DNA from 3 places in the Paenibacillus sp. XP01 genome. Region 2 is predicted to be linked to each of the others. Evidence: a T-box and tRNA genes for the amino acid it is inferred to sense, from the RefSeq annotation. Region 2 holds a T-box; the other regions hold tRNA genes.
What was found. A T-box is a leader RNA that pairs with one kind of tRNA and senses whether it is charged. The one in region 2 lies ahead of trpS (tryptophan--tRNA ligase), so its partner is inferred to be a tRNA-Trp.

Region 1 (5,119 bases), 2.9 Mb from region 2:
CGCAAGGTGCATAAATATCGCAGTCGACGCCAGTAATATCCGAGGGATCCACGGCAGTCGCGCCAAAACGGTTCACCGCTTCCTGCACAGCGTCTTTATGGATATCCGTCACGATCAGGCGGGCTCCCTCCTCATGCAAATACTCGCATAAACGCATGGCCACGTTTCCGATGCCTTGCACGGCTATCGTTTTGCCTTCCAGTAAATCGGTGCCGAGTGCCTCCTTGGCTGCTGCCTTCATTCCCCGATATACGCCCCAGGCCGTCGCCGGAGAAGGATTACCGGATGAACCGTAACTCGGGGAGATGCCCGTAACGTAGTCCGTCTCCTGATAAATCAGGTTCATGTCTTCCTCGGTCGTACCGACGTCTTCCGCAGTCACATAACGGCCGTTCAACCCTTGAACGTATCTGCCGAAAGCGCGAAACATCGCTTCATTTTTGTCCCGTCGCGGGTCCCCGATAATAACTGCCTTTCCTCCGCCCAGGTTCAGGCCGGATACGGCATGTTTGTACGTCATTCCGCGGGCAAGCCGCAGTGCATCTTCAATGGCTGCATCTTCGGAGGCATATGTCCACATTCGCGTCCCGCCCAGTGCAGGTCCAAGCGTTGTGTCATGGATAGCGATGATCGCCTTCAATCCGGATGATTTATCCTGACACAAGACGAGCTCCTCGTAATCATGGCGTTCCATTGCTTCAAACCAATTCATGGCTAACCGTCTCCTCAAACCGTTTTTGCGATCGAATCAATCATTCTGTCTTTTTGACTCCTCTCTGTTGCGCACGCGATTCATTATTTCCATTACAATGACACCAACCATGTAAAGATCATATTCATACTAGCTTTCTAATGTCAGAATGGATTACTTATTTCTGGGGGCAATATATTTCCTTTCCGTGCAGGCCCTAACCTTTACTGAATCGTCTCTATCACGTTGATTGGATGGAGCTCCCCGTCGACTGCAAAAGAAGCCTGTCCCGTCTCTTCGGAGACGACCAGCACGATCGCGTCCGTCAGCTCACTCAGTCCCAGCGCGGCCCGGTGACGGGTTCCCAACTTTCCTCCAATGGCGTCGGCCTGCGAGACGGGAAGCACGTTGCCGGCCGACACGATCTGGTTGCCACGAATCAACACGGCACCGTCGTGTAACGGAGCACCCGGAATAAAAAGCGATTCCAGCAAGGCATGCGTGACTTTCGCATCCACGGCAACGCCGGAATGGATAATCTTCTCAAGCGATATTTCGCGTTCGATCACAATCAACGCACCATATCTGCGATCCGACAAATGCTGCACACTCACCGTCAGTTCGGCAAATTTCTCCGTGAAGGGTGACAAATAGCAGTCCAGATAAAAGGAGGCAGCCAGCACCTCGACCCTCTTGATCTCGTTCCGAATCTCCGCAAACTGTGCCAGCAAACAGACGCTATCCTGATCGAAACGCGTCAATGTCTCATTCATGCGGTTCGCCACGCGCCGAAGATCCTCCTTCAATTTTTGCCGCATGGATGAACTGTCGCAATCTGCCTGCTGATGGATCATGGAATGTTCCTCCTTCGTGATGTCTTCATCCTTTCCAACGTTCACGGTACCTAATGTTCATTAACGTGCCCATAAGCCCATTCAATCTATGCAATGCTACATAATCTGTTCCGCCATCATAACAAAGGTACTTTTTTACCAGGGTGGAACACCACCTATAAGCAACAAAAAAAGCCCTTGCAGCGCAAAAGCTTTTTTGTGTTTTAAATATAAGTTGGGTGATGGTCGAAGTCTATGGTTGTCAAACGTACAAAAGATCGAGAAAAGGACCCGTTCGTCTAAATGCGAAGCAGATCCTTCTTGCATTAATTTAAAAACAGACCATTAAGAGACGACGAATTGGACTACTATTGGGGTTCCAGGATCGAGGGCGTCGCCTCCAGGGATCGTGGCATTCTTAAATACTTCTACATTTCTTTTTGCGTTTATAATATGTTGTTCCACTCTTTAGGAGGATCGGGCGAAAATCAGAACTGTGGATGGGCCGGTACAGATACCGAATTCTAGGATGTGGAATTGAATATTCCTCCCTGGTTGGCATCGCTCCGAGGATTGAGGATACGGCATACCGCGGACATGCTGCTTCGAGATCAGTATGTCGAAATTTACGCAAAGAAAAAACCCTTGTCGCACAAGGGTCTCAAAAAAATTTAAGCGGGTGATGGGAATCGAACCCACGCTACCAGCTTGGAAGGCTGGAGTTCTACCATTGAACTACACCCGCATCCTATAAAAAATCGGGATGACACGATTTGAACATGCGACCCCCTGGTCCCAAACCAGGTGCTCTACCAAGCTGAGCTACATCCCGAAAACATACCGGTGAGAGGACTCGAACCTCCACGGTTTCCCACTCGATTTTGAGTCGAGCGCGTCTGCCATTCCGCCACACCGGCTTATTTAATTAAATGGCGCGCCCTGAGAGATTCGAACTCCCGACCTTTTGATTCGTAGTCAAACGCTCTATCCAGCTGAGCTAAGGGCGCATATTTGGAGCGGACGACGGGAATCGAACCCGCGACCCTCGCCTTGGCAAGGCGATGCTCTACCGCTGAGCCACGTCCGCATATGATTGGTGCGGTCGAGAGGACTCGAACCTCCACGGGGGGTTAGCCCACACGGACCTGAACCGTGCGCGTCTGCCAATTCCGCCACGACCGCATAATATAACTGGTGAGCCATGAAGGACTCGAACCTTCGACACCCTGATTAAAAGTCAGGTGCTCTACCAACTGAGCTAATGGCTCTTACTAAAAAAATTCTCTGGCAGGGGCAGCAGGAATTGAACCCACACTAACGGTTTTGGAGACCGCTGTTCTACCTTTAAACTATGCCCCTATAAAATAATGGTGGAGGCTGATGGATTCGAACCACCGAACCCGTACGGGAGCAGATTTACAGTCTGATGCGTTTGGCCACTTCGCTAAGCCTCCACAATATAAGGTGGCTCGGGACGGAATCGAACCGCCGACACGAGGATTTTCAGTCCTCTGCTCTACCGACTGAGCTACCGAGCCATATTCGTTTATAAAGATAAAAGCGGAATTGACAAACCCAATACCGAATTGCCATCCCTGATGAATATTCAAGTGGCGGAACCGACGGGATACTCTCACTTCGTTCGAGACTGCGCAGCTTATGCTCTCGAAGTGAATGCTTCGACGAACCCATTTACGGATTCTCATCCCTGCTGAATATTCAAAGTGGCGGAACCGACGGGATTCGAACCCGCGATCTCCTGCGTGACAGGCAGGCATGTTAGGCCAACTACACCACGGTTCCAGGCACTAAATGGTGCCGGCGAGAGGACTTGAACCCCCAACCTACTGATTACAAGTCAGTTGCTCTACCAGTTGAGCTACACCGGCGTATATGGTGGAGGCTGAGGGGATCGAACCCCCGACCCTCTGCTTGTAAGGCAGATGCTCTCCCAGCTGAGCTAAGCCTCCATACTACTATGACCCGTAGGGGATTCGAACCCCTGTTACCTCCGTGAAAGGGAGGTGTCTTAACCCCTTGACCAACGGGCCTTGATATAATGGTGGAGCCAAGCGGGATCGAACCGCTGACCTCCTGCTTGCAAGGCAGGCGCTCTCCCAGCTGAGCTATGGCCCCATAATATGTAGGATTTATTGATTTGTAAGTTAAATGGTGGGCCCTGGTGGACTCGAACCACCGACCTCACCCTTATCAGAGGTGCGCTCTAACCAACTGAGCTAAGGGCCCAAGCAAATAAGGCGAAAAAAAAGCCCCTTAAGGGGTTTCGCTTGGCGGCTTCCTACTCTCCCAGGACCCTGCGGTCCAAGTACCATCGGCGCTAGAGGGCTTAACGGTCGTGTTCGGGATGGGAACGTGTGGAACCCCTCCGCCATCGCCACCAAACGATTTTTCAGTTCAGAGATTGCTCTCTGAAAACTGGATTCGAAACGAAATCTGCGATCTTAGAACCTGCATTTCTTGGATAAGCCCTCGACCGATTAGTACTGGTCAGCTCCATGCATTGCTGCACTTCCACCCCCAGCCTATCTACCTCGTCGTCTTCAAGGGGTCTTACATACTGGGAAATCTCATCTTGAGGGGGGCTTCACGCTTAGATGCTTTCAGCGCTTATCCCGTCCGTACATAGCTACCCAGCGGTGCTCCTGGCGGAACAACTGGTACACCAGCGGTACGTCCATCCCGGTCCTCTCGTACTAAGGACAGCTCCTCTCAAATTTCCTACGCCCACGACAGATAGGGACCGAACTGTCTCACGACGTTCTGAACCCAGCTCGCGTACCGCTTTAATGGGCGAACAGCCCAACCCTTGGGACCTACTTCAGCCCCAGGATGCGATGAGCCGACATCGAGGTGCCAAACCTCCCCGTCGATGTGGACTCTTGGGGGAGATAAGCCTGTTATCCCCAGGGTAGCTTTTATCCGTTGAGCGATGGCCCTTCCATGCGGTACCACCGGATCACTAAGCCCGACTTTCGTCCCTGCTCGACTTGTAGGTCTCGCAGTCAAGCTCCCTTATGCCTTTGCACTCTTCGAATGATTTCCAACCATTCTGAGGGAACCTTTGGGCGCCTCCGTTACTCTTTAGGAGGCGACCGCCCCAGTCAAACTGCCCACCTGACACTGTCCCCGTACCCGATTAGGGCACCAGGTTAGAACCTAGATACGATCAGGGTGGTATCCCAACGGTGCCTCCACACAAGCTGGCGCTCATGCTTCTCAGGCTCCCACCTATCCTGTACAGATCGTACCCAAATTCAATATCAAGCTGCAGTAAAGCTCCATGGGGTCTTTCCGTCTTGTCGCGGGTAACCTGCATCTTCACAGGTATTAAAATTTCACCGGATCTCTCGTTGAGACAGCGCCCAAGTCGTTACGCCATTCGTGCGGGTCAGAATTTACCTGACAAGGAATTTCGCTACCTTAGGACCGTTATAGTTACGGCCGCCGTTTACTGGGGCTTCGGTTCACAGCTTCGGGATAAATCCCTAACCGCTCCCCTTAACCTTCCAGCACCGGGCAGGCGTCAGCCCGTATACTTCGCCTTACGGCTTCGCACAGACCTGTGTTTTTGCTA
Region 2 (5,119 bases):
TTCAGCATTTCCTTGGCACGAACATAGAGCAGCTCGCCCGCTTCGGTCAACTTTACCCACTTCGGTGAACGATGCAGCAGCTTTGCATTAAATTCCTTTTCCAGATTGCGAATGTGCAAACTGACGCCAGGCTGCGATAAATGCAATATTTCCGCGGCCCGAGAGAAATTGCGCTGCTCCACCACGGTTATGTATACTTTCAACGTTTCGACAATCATGGTTTCCCTCCAACTTAATATCCATATACATTTCGATCAATCATTATGTTTTGTTATGATAAGCATTTCAACCTCGTATTTCTCTTTGTAATCATAACTCATTATAGTTATACATGAAAATGAACAACTAAAAATGGATGTGATAACAATGATTCAACCCTCTGCCTTGCAACAAGTAAAAACGAATAAATGGGGGTTTACGCTGGGGATTGGTCTTACTTTGAGTCTTGCGCTTGCCGCCAAATATGCAGCCGGCTTTCCTTTTCTTAGCATTATGGGACAACTCGTGCTTGCCATCCTGTTCGGCATGCTCTGGAGAATGGTTATGGGAGTACCGCAACGTATCGCAAACGGAATTTCATTTTCAGCAAAAAAACTGCTGCGTTACGGAATCATCTTGCTTGGCATGCGGCTGAATATGCGGGATATTGTTCACGCCGGACCGAAGGTCGCCCTGATCTCCATCCTGAATATAACGATAACGATATGTGCCGTGTACGGCATTGCAAAACTGTTCAAAGTAGAGAAACGATTGGGACTGTTAACGGCATGCGGAACAGCCATTTGCGGAGCCGCGGCGGTGGTTGCCATTTCCCCGCAAATGAAAGCCAAAGACGAAGAAACAGCTATCGCTGCTGCCGCCGTTGCGATTCTGGGCACTATTTTTACACTCGGCTATACGCTGCTATATCCTATGCTCCATTTATCCCCTTCGGGGTACGGCATTTTCGCCGGAGCTACTTTACATGAAATCGCACATGTCATCGCAGCCGCCGAACCTGTTGGCAAAGAGGCTGTCGATCTGGCCGTCATCGTTAAACTAACCCGTGTAGCGATGCTGGTGCCCGTTGCGCTCCTGATCGGATTTTGGACTCATCGCAAGGAAGGCTGCAAACATGCAGAAACGGGCGTTCCGGATAAGAAAGGTTGGAAATCTATTCCCATCCCTTGGTTCATTTTTGGTTTCCTTGCGATGAGTGCGGTGAATACATTGCAGATCATCCCTGCAGCGGCAGCAAACCAGATCGTTTTCGCGGCTTATTTGCTCATTGCGATGGCGATGGCTGGCCTGGGACTCAATGTAGATACAGGTACATTTCGACGAATGGGTTTAAACGCTTTGGCCGCCGGTTTTATCGGTTCGGTGCTGCTTGCATTTATGGGATATATATTGGTGAACATGTTAGGCCTAGGTCGATCCTGAGCCATTTGGCAAGCTTCTAAAATGCAAAAGACTGCCGGTAAAATACCGACAGCCTTCCACCTATAACGTAGTATGCTTCTCGTCATATTCGCTTGATAATTCTTTGAGCGATTTGATTTTGCCATGAGGATGCTGTTCTTGCTTTCGTGACTTCCAAGCAGCTTCCTGCCTTCTTTTCTGGCGTGCCATAAAAGGAGACCTCCTCTGGAAAATAGAAGTATACCACTTTTTTATGTTGCCATTCGTAGGCTGCTTTTATTCATGTTTCAAAAGCACGAATCCAGGCTTTCATTTAAAATGTGACCAACCCCATCGCCTGTTTGGCGCGTTTTAGGGTGTCATATGCTTTCTCGGATGCTTTTTGCGCACCTCGCTTCAGAATATCGTCCAACTCCCGGGAATCTACGATTTCCTTGAATTTTTCCTGAATGGGTACTAATTTGTCAACCACGACCTCTGCCAAATCCTTTTTGAATGTACCATAACCCTCACCGGCGTATCTCTTCTCGATGATTTCCACGGGTTCGTTGGCAAACACCGAATAGATTTCGATCAGATTGCTGACGGCAGGCTTGGTGTCCCAGTCACAGCGTACGCTGCCCTCCGAATCGGTGACGGCGCGGGCAAATTTCTTCCGGATCGTGTCAGGAGGATCGAGCATCAACACATAACTGCTGAGGTTCGGATTGCTCTTGCTCATTTTCTTGGTGGGATCATCTAATCCCATGATTCGACTGCCAATGTCCTGGATCAGCGGTTCAGGTACAACGAACGTCTCCCCGAAACGATGATTGAAGCGTTCGGCCAGATTGCGCGTTAATTCCAGATGCTGTTTCTGGTCTTCGCCGACAGGTACATGGGTCGCTTGATAGAGCAGGATATCGGCTGCCATAAGGACCGGATACGTGAACAAGGCCGAGCTTACCGATTCTTTCCCGTTCGATTTGTCTTTGAACTGGGTCATTCTGCCCAATTCGCCAAAGCTTGCTTGGGTTTCAAGCAACCAGGCAAGCTCCGTGTGAGCGGGCACCTGCGATTGCAGGAAAATGGCGGATTTCGTCGGGTCAATGCCGGCCGCAATATAGAACGCCGCGATTTCTCTGGTCCGCCGTGCCAATTGTTGCGGATCCTGCGGCACAGTGATGGCATGCAAATCAGGAACGAAGAAAAAACACTCAAAATCATGTTGATACTGGACGAATTGACTGAGTGCCCCGCCATAACCTCCAATATTCAAGTCGCCGCTAGGCTTAATGCCTGACAAAATTTGTTTGTTCATTGTTATTCCTCCTCTTTTACGCGTCCTTCATCCCGAGGCTTCCAAAACAAAAAAAACACTTCATCCCGTAAAGGGACGAAGTGTTTGGCTCCGCGTTACCACCCGAATTCGGCCAAAGGCCGCACTCTAACCTGTCAAAACGACTAACAGGGCTCCCTGGAATAACGGTGGGATGCCGTCAACGCCTACTGTTCGCAGTACGAAGTTCGGATTGAAGCGAATGGACCCATTCATTGCGCTGCCTCGTGCCGGACCTCTCACCAATCGCCGGCTCGCTTGGACGAATTCGCACAACTACTCTTTCCATTCATCGCCTAAATATCATTGTTGGTTAATTGTTAAAGATTTTACATGAACAAACGAAGGAATGTCAACCTTTAAATGTTGATGGCCAGGCCATCGCCCCGTTGAACGTTTCCTGGTGGATGAACCGGAACCTCAAACTCTGCCTATGTCGGACAAAGAACGTGATTTTATCATTTTTGATTACAAGCGGCGGCCATTTGTGATATGGTCAGAAGGATGTGTTATTCGAACATATACATATACAATGTGCGAGGAGAAGATTGAACGTGCACGGAGAATCGGCAATCGAAAAAAAACACCCATTTAGCAAACCTTTATTTGTAACCGTAGTTGCCAGCCTATGCTGCCTGCTGTGGGGAAGTGCTTTCCCGTCCATTAAACTAGGGTATATCGCTTTTGAGATCGCCCCGGAAGACATTGCGTCCAAATTCGTTTTTGCCGGGTATCGGTTCATATTGGCAGGGCTGCTGCTCCTGATTCTATTTCGTGTCTTTCGAAAACGGAAATTCGAATTGTCCGGGCGTCAATGGACAAGCCTCGCCATGCTTGGCGTATTGCAAACAGGCTTGCAATATATGTTTTTCTATATAGGCGTTTCAAATACGACCGGTGTCAAAGGATCGATCATGAATGCAACGGCGACCTTTTTCAGCGTTGTTCTGGCCCATTTCCTATATCAAAACGATAAGCTCAGCAAAAATAAAGTCTTCGGTTGTTTACTCGGATTTATCGGCGTAATCATCGTCAATTTTCACTCAGACCTGCTGACGTTCTCCGTCTCATTTACAGGGGAAGGGTTCATTATTATCGCTGCACTCATTTTTTCCATTACGGCCATTTATGCCAAACATTTGACAGGCTCCATTGATGTGTTGATTGTAACGGGGTTCAGCCTGTTCGTCGGCGGATTGGCGCTTGCCCTGCTAGGTTTTTTGCTTGGGGGCAGCGTGACGCACTTTACGCCGGGGTCTACTGGCAACCTGCTGTATTTGGTTGTGCTGTCCTCAGCTGCGTTTGGTTTGTGGAATTTGCTTCTGAAATACAACAAGGTGGGCAGAATCTCCGTCTTTAACTTTCTTATTCCTGTTTTCGGCGCATTGTTATCGGCGTTATTTCTGGGGGAAACCATTTTCGAACTGAAAAACCTGATTGCCCTGCTGTTCGTGTCGGTCGGAATTTATATGGTCAATCGTGTACAACGCGTAACCTCAACTTAGAATTGCGCCCGCCCAAAAATGACCCACCAAAAAAAGCCGCTATATAAACCGCATGAATCAATCACACAAGGCATTGCGAGTGCAGTACCATCTTCAGATCGCTGTTATCCCCGGATTTTTTTGATTCCCCTTTCTAAGGGAAAATCCGGGGATAAGCCTATGCTTCCGATGCAGTTTTCTTTCAGAAAACTTTTAGGCGAACGCTTTGCTTCTCCAGATTGGTTTGTCTACACTGAAACTAATAAATATTCGTGAAATCAATCAGATCATGTTCTTCTTCATAATTGAAAACGATCGTATGCTTCCCTACGTTGTATACCATCTCATAGCCTCCAGCGGCTTCATTGTAATATTCAGACGAAGGTTTTCCCATCCATTGCTTGACATTCAGCGGGGAGAGGTATCGTTTTTCGTTGTTCAACTCGAACATGGCAATGCGGGATTTATTGTTAAGCTCATGCATATAACCATCCAAACCCAGGCCGAATTGGGTGTAATAGTAGATTGCTCCCCACTCCCCATTTGATTTGGACTTCGGTTTGCCCAGCTTTTTTTGAGCGGATTGGATGGACATTCCAAGCTTGATATCGGTGCGGCCAGGCAATACGCCTTTTACGGCCGCATCCTTAAGGCTTTTCAAATAAGCACGATCTCCAGTGCCTGAATTCGGCCAAGCTTTCGTACGGGTATTCCGTGTATCTTCCAGTCGCAGCTCCAATTTGCTTGCATTTAATTTGAACGTATCCACGCCGTAAACGAATTGCAGGTTGTTATAATTTTTGAACTGCACTCTGGCCCCAGACAGAGTACGTATACCATCGCCTCGGATGGCCGAATAGCGATCACCGATTTTTTTGCCATTGTTGTCTACGAAGTTCACGCGGCGCAGTTCGCC
Region 3 (5,119 bases), 2.6 Mb from region 2:
GCTAACCGCAAGGCTGAGCTGTGATGGGGAGTGAAAATTACAGTAGCGAAGGTCATGATCTCACACTGCCAAGAAAAGCCTCTAGCCAGATGAAGGTGCCCGTACCGCAAACCGACACAGGTAGGCGAGAAGAGAATTCTAAGGCGCGCGGAAGAACTCTCGTTAAGGAACTCGGCAAAATGACCCCGTAACTTCGGGAGAAGGGGTGCCCCGGTAGTGTGAATAGCACGAGGGGGCCGCAGTGAAAAGGCCCAAGCGACTGTTTAGCAAAAACACAGGTCTGTGCGAAGCCGTAAGGCGAAGTATACGGGCTGACGCCTGCCCGGTGCTGGAAGGTTAAGGGGAGCGGTTAGGGAGCAATCCCGAAGCTGTGAACCGAAGCCCCAGTAAACGGCGGCCGTAACTATAACGGTCCTAAGGTAGCGAAATTCCTTGTCAGGTAAATTCTGACCCGCACGAATGGCGTAACGACTTGGGCGCTGTCTCAACGAGAGATCCGGTGAAATTTTAATACCTGTGAAGATGCAGGTTACCCGCGACAAGACGGAAAGACCCCATGGAGCTTTACTGCAGCTTGATATTGAATTTGGGTACGATCTGTACAGGATAGGTGGGAGCCTGAGAAGCATGAGCGCCAGCTTGTGTGGAGGCACCGTTGGGATACCACCCTGATCGTATCTAGGTTCTAACCTGGTGCCCTAATCGGGTACGGGGACAGTGTCAGGTGGGCAGTTTGACTGGGGCGGTCGCCTCCTAAAGAGTAACGGAGGCGCCCAAAGGTTCCCTCAGAATGGTTGGAAATCATTCGAAGAGTGCAAAGGCATAAGGGAGCTTGACTGCGAGACCTACAAGTCGAGCAGGGACGAAAGTCGGGCTTAGTGATCCGGTGGTACCGCATGGAAGGGCCATCGCTCAACGGATAAAAGCTACCCTGGGGATAACAGGCTTATCTCCCCCAAGAGTCCACATCGACGGGGAGGTTTGGCACCTCGATGTCGGCTCATCGCATCCTGGGGCTGAAGTAGGTCCCAAGGGTTGGGCTGTTCGCCCATTAAAGCGGTACGCGAGCTGGGTTCAGAACGTCGTGAGACAGTTCGGTCCCTATCTGTCGTGGGCGTAGGAAATTTGAGAGGAGCTGTCCTTAGTACGAGAGGACCGGGATGGACGTACCGCTGGTGTACCAGTTGTTCCGCCAGGAGCACCGCTGGGTAGCTATGTACGGACGGGATAAGCGCTGAAAGCATCTAAGCGTGAAGCCCCCCTCAAGATGAGATTTCCCAGTATGTAAGACCCCTTGAAGACGACGAGGTAGATAGGCTGGGGGTGGAAGTGCAGCAATGCATGGAGCTGACCAGTACTAATCGGTCGAGGGCTTATCCAAGAAATGCAGGTTCTAAGATCGCAAGTTTCGTTTCGAATCCAGTTTTCAGAGAGCAATCTCTGAGTGAAAAACGGGTACATCAGTTGATGTGCGGATCGTTTTTCAATACAAAACAATATTCCCTGATAGCTCAGTTGGTAGAGCACTCGACTGTTAATCGAGTTGTCACAGGTTCGAGTCCTGTTCGGGGAGCCATATGGAGAGGTGTCCGAGTTGGCCGAAGGAGCACGATTGGAAATCGTGTAGGCGCCAAAAGCGTCTCGAGGGTTCGAATCCCTCTCTCTCCGTTCTGATTTTTAAATGCAAGGCCCGTTGGTCAAGGGGTTAAGACACCTCCCTTTCACGGAGGTAACAGGGGTTCGAATCCCCTACGGGTCATGTTTATCCAAAAGACTTGATTTTATCATCGATTATATGATATGATCATAAATGTCTCGTTCGGAGGCTTAGCTCAGCTGGGAGAGCATCTGCCTTACAAGCAGAGGGTCGGGGGTTCGATCCCCTCAGCCTCCACCATATACTTTTTTAACGACGCGGGGTGGAGCAGCCCGGTAGCTCGTCGGGCTCATAACCCGAAGGCCGCAGGTTCAAATCCTGCCCCCGCAATTGAACTTATTTTAAATAAGGGATCTTGGAACCGTGGTGTAGTTGGCCTAACATGCCTGCCTGTCACGCAGGAGATCGCGGGTTCGAATCCCGTCGGTTCCGCCATTTTCTTTCAAACATTGAGGAAGCTGTTCACTAAATCTGCTGTAAGGCACTGACGCCTGGATAAAGTGCAACGTTTCAAGATTAACTTTATTATGGCTCGGTAGCTCAGTCGGTAGAGCAGAGGACTGAAAATCCTCGTGTCGGCGGTTCGATTCCGTCCCGAGCCACCATTGAATCTAATAATCGAATATGCCGGTGTAGCTCAATTGGTAGAGCAACTGACTTGTAATCAGTAGGTTGGGGGTTCAAGTCCTCTCGCCGGCACCATTGTGGAGGCTTAGCGAAGTGGCCAAACGCATCAGACTGTAAATCTGCTCCCGTACGGGTTCGGTGGTTCGAATCCATCAGCCTCCACCATTGCTTTTAGGGGCATAGTTTAAAGGTAGAACAGCGGTCTCCAAAACCGTTAGTGTGGGTTCAATTCCTGCTGCCCCTGCCAATTCTTTATTAATTATGTATTATGGCGATCGTGGCGAAGTGGTTAACGCACCGGTTTGTGGATCCGGCATTCGGGGGTTCAATTCCCCTCGATCGCCCTCTAGTGGGGATTAGCCAAGCGGTAAGGCAACGGACTTTGACTCCGTCATGCATAGGTTCAAATCCTATATCCCCAGCCATTATTTGCGGACGTGGCTCAGCGGTAGAGCATCGCCTTGCCAAGGCGAGGGTCGCGGGTTCGATTCCCGTCGTCCGCTCCAATAGAATATGGCGCCATAGCCAAGTGGTAAGGCACAGCTCTGCAAAAGCTTTATCCCCAGTTCGAATCTGGGTGGCGCCTCCAGTAAATATGCCGGCGTGGCGGAATGGCAGACGCGCTCGACTCAAAATCGAGTGGGAAACCGTGGAGGTTCGAGTCCTCTCGCCGGTATTCAGTATTAAGAAAACAGTCCAGTAGAGATTACATCTAATGGGCTGTTTTTTTTGTTTATCTATATGCTTACAAAATGAAATGATTAGGTGGGAGTACAGTGCCGGATTTGCATACAGAACACGATTATTCGCAATTATTATTTGACCTATCTCTTTGGGAAGAAGCCTGGAGAAAGAGAAAGGTGTCCATGCCTCCCAGGAAAGGGAGCTATCCGTTCGATACGGAGGAAGCCTTTGAACGGTGGGCCAGAGAATATCACCATCAGTCGTTCACGGAAGAAGGCAAACAACGTTCTGGTCGTATTATGGGCTGGATTGAGAATCAGGGCGTCGAATATAAGGGGTTAACGATACTGGATGTCGGCGCCGCCTCAGGTGCGTTCAGCATACCATTCGCGGAAAAAGGAGCAACGGTTACTGCTGTTGAACCTTCGCATTTTCTGACCGCTTTGATGAAAGAAACCATTCCTGCCGAATTAAGATCCAGGATCGACATTGTGTCGGAACGTTTTGAGGAATTGTCCATTCAGGACAAAGGCTGGGAAAAGAAGTTCGACTTGGTGTTTGCCTCCATGTGTCCAGCCATGTCCGACTGGGAGACGGTGGAACAAGCCATCCTCTGCGCCAGGCAATATGTGTATATCAGCACGATGGCGGCTCCACGCGAGCACACCCTAATGGATGAGTTGAAAGAGGTGTTGGGGGTAAAATCGACATTCAGAGCAGGAGATATGGCATACATCCAACAGCTTCTATATTTGAAGGGGTATTCTTATACGAGCATTATCACCAAAGAAACGACTACGTTGGAGATGCCGTTGGAGGATGTCGTGCATAAGCTGCCGGAATGGCTCAAAACGTACAAGCTGCCAACGGATGAACAGACTCTGCGACTTGCTGAAGTGCACATTAGAAAGACATTTTCGGATGACGTCGTCACGTTTACGCGGGGAGGACGATTCGGAAAAATATTGATTCAACTCGATCAACCTCAGATGAAAACTGTACGGAAATAAGCATGAAGTTACGAACGGTTGTTCATATAATAGTATGATCAGAAAAACCAAGGGGGCAGTGGAAGCTGCCCCTTTTGCATGCATGGTTCCGAGGTATACCTTGTACCCTTTCACGAAATGGATTCTCCCCATAAATAACAGACCAAATCCCTCGTAGTGCTCCTTCAAACAGGTTTTTAGAACGGGCTGAAGCTCATATGATAGAGGAAACCCGAAAATTTTCAAAAATTATCCTTCAGAAAACTGGATTGCAGCTATAGAACAGCGAATGTATTTCATGGCCTGGGCAGCTCATTAGAAATTAAACCTGTCTTTCGGCATGCAGGTTCTGCTGCCGAAGCCGGTATTGGCCCGGGGTTATTCCCTCCCATTTGCGGAAGGAACGGATGAAGTTTTGCGGATTGTTATACTGAAGCCGGTTAGAGATGTCCTTTACGGTCAGATCCGTTTCTTCCAACCATCTTTTGGCGATGGTGAACCGATGTTTGGCCAAATATTCGCTGAATGACGATCCCGTTTCCTTGCGGAACACACTGCTTAAGTAGTTGGCATTATAGTGAAGCCTGGCAGCACACTCCTCTAGCGTGAGATCTCTATCATATTCCTGATGGATGATCGCAATCATTTTGTCCGAAATATGACGGTACTGTGTAACTTGTCTCTCCTTGAAAAGCAAAATGATGGGTTTGATCATCCGCTGACTGAACCAATGCTCCACTTCTGAGGCGTATCGAAGGTTAAATAGTTCCTTGTACAATGAATCATGGCCGGAAGTTGTCGGATCAAGCCGAATCCCGCTCTCATGCAGCATCTGCAGAATACGGGTGAGCAGTCGGGCCAGAGCCAGATGATAATCTTCAGAATGGCATTCCGGATCCAGAACATGCTCGAGCATCTGGGACAGCAGCATTTCCGCTTCACCTTCGTCGCCGGCCTGAATCGCTTGAACGAGAGCGTACTCCAAGGATGAAGGATAACTGATAGATGCTGGGCTGCTGCTATGAATCGGCTGCTCATATTGAATGATAATGCCTGTGCCCAGCCGCAAACGCTGGTGCAGTGCTTTTAAGGCCTCGGAATAGGCACGATGTACTTGCAGGAGAGATGTCCAAGGTTGGCTGAACCCGATGCTCACTGTGAG

Region 1: it encodes a tRNA-Trp, which carries the amino acid that the T-box ahead of trpS (tryptophan--tRNA ligase) is inferred to sense. The anticodon was not compared.
Region 3: it encodes a tRNA-Trp, which carries the amino acid that the T-box ahead of trpS (tryptophan--tRNA ligase) is inferred to sense. The anticodon was not compared.

What each region holds. Positions count from the first base shown of each region.
Region 1 is NZ_CP139481.1:406,842-411,960, reverse strand. It holds gene SNR34_RS01990 (Glu/Leu/Phe/Val family dehydrogenase) at 1-712, opposite strand, end outside; gene cdaS (sporulation-specific diadenylate cyclase CdaS) at 916-1,545, opposite strand; tRNA gene SNR34_RS01980 (tRNA-Gly) at 2,199-2,269, opposite strand; tRNA gene SNR34_RS01975 (tRNA-Pro) at 2,283-2,356, opposite strand; tRNA gene SNR34_RS01970 (tRNA-Leu) at 2,363-2,441, opposite strand; tRNA gene SNR34_RS01965 (tRNA-Arg) at 2,455-2,531, opposite strand; tRNA gene SNR34_RS01960 (tRNA-Gly) at 2,537-2,611, opposite strand; tRNA gene SNR34_RS01955 (tRNA-Leu) at 2,619-2,706, opposite strand; tRNA gene SNR34_RS01950 (tRNA-Lys) at 2,717-2,792, opposite strand; tRNA gene SNR34_RS01945 (tRNA-Trp) at 2,810-2,883, opposite strand; tRNA gene SNR34_RS01940 (tRNA-Tyr) at 2,893-2,978, opposite strand; tRNA gene SNR34_RS01935 (tRNA-Phe) at 2,990-3,062, opposite strand; tRNA gene SNR34_RS01930 (tRNA-Asp) at 3,250-3,327, opposite strand; tRNA gene SNR34_RS01925 (tRNA-Thr) at 3,338-3,413, opposite strand; tRNA gene SNR34_RS01920 (tRNA-Val) at 3,419-3,494, opposite strand; tRNA gene SNR34_RS01915 (tRNA-Glu) at 3,504-3,575, opposite strand; tRNA gene SNR34_RS01910 (tRNA-Ala) at 3,585-3,660, opposite strand; tRNA gene SNR34_RS01905 (tRNA-Ile) at 3,695-3,771, opposite strand; rRNA gene rrf (5S ribosomal RNA) at 3,811-3,927, opposite strand; rRNA gene SNR34_RS01895 (23S ribosomal RNA) at 4,003-5,119, opposite strand, start outside.
Region 2 is NZ_CP139481.1:3,297,538-3,302,656, reverse strand. It holds gene SNR34_RS15145 (LysR substrate-binding domain-containing protein) at 1-218, opposite strand, end outside; gene SNR34_RS15140 (YeiH family protein) at 367-1,422, shown strand; gene SNR34_RS15135 (DUF6254 family protein) at 1,483-1,611, opposite strand; gene trpS (tryptophan--tRNA ligase) at 1,715-2,701, opposite strand; T-box leader at 2,770-3,021, opposite strand; gene SNR34_RS15125 (DMT family transporter) at 3,274-4,224, shown strand; gene SNR34_RS15120 (DUF4309 domain-containing protein) at 4,463-5,119, opposite strand, start outside.
Region 3 is NZ_CP139481.1:5,892,343-5,897,461, reverse strand. It holds rRNA gene SNR34_RS26600 (23S ribosomal RNA) at 1-1,381, shown strand, start outside; tRNA gene SNR34_RS26595 (tRNA-Asn) at 1,501-1,576, shown strand; tRNA gene SNR34_RS26590 (tRNA-Ser) at 1,580-1,668, shown strand; tRNA gene SNR34_RS26585 (tRNA-Glu) at 1,688-1,759, shown strand; tRNA gene SNR34_RS26580 (tRNA-Val) at 1,822-1,897, shown strand; tRNA gene SNR34_RS26575 (tRNA-Met) at 1,914-1,987, shown strand; tRNA gene SNR34_RS26570 (tRNA-Asp) at 2,015-2,092, shown strand; tRNA gene SNR34_RS26565 (tRNA-Phe) at 2,187-2,262, shown strand; tRNA gene SNR34_RS26560 (tRNA-Thr) at 2,284-2,359, shown strand; tRNA gene SNR34_RS26555 (tRNA-Tyr) at 2,364-2,449, shown strand; tRNA gene SNR34_RS26550 (tRNA-Trp) at 2,458-2,531, shown strand; tRNA gene SNR34_RS26545 (tRNA-His) at 2,556-2,628, shown strand; tRNA gene SNR34_RS26540 (tRNA-Gln) at 2,635-2,709, shown strand; tRNA gene SNR34_RS26535 (tRNA-Gly) at 2,716-2,790, shown strand; tRNA gene SNR34_RS26530 (tRNA-Cys) at 2,800-2,873, shown strand; tRNA gene SNR34_RS26525 (tRNA-Leu) at 2,882-2,960, shown strand; gene SNR34_RS26520 (class I SAM-dependent methyltransferase) at 3,151-3,978, shown strand; gene SNR34_RS26515 (helix-turn-helix domain-containing protein) at 4,280-5,119, opposite strand, start outside.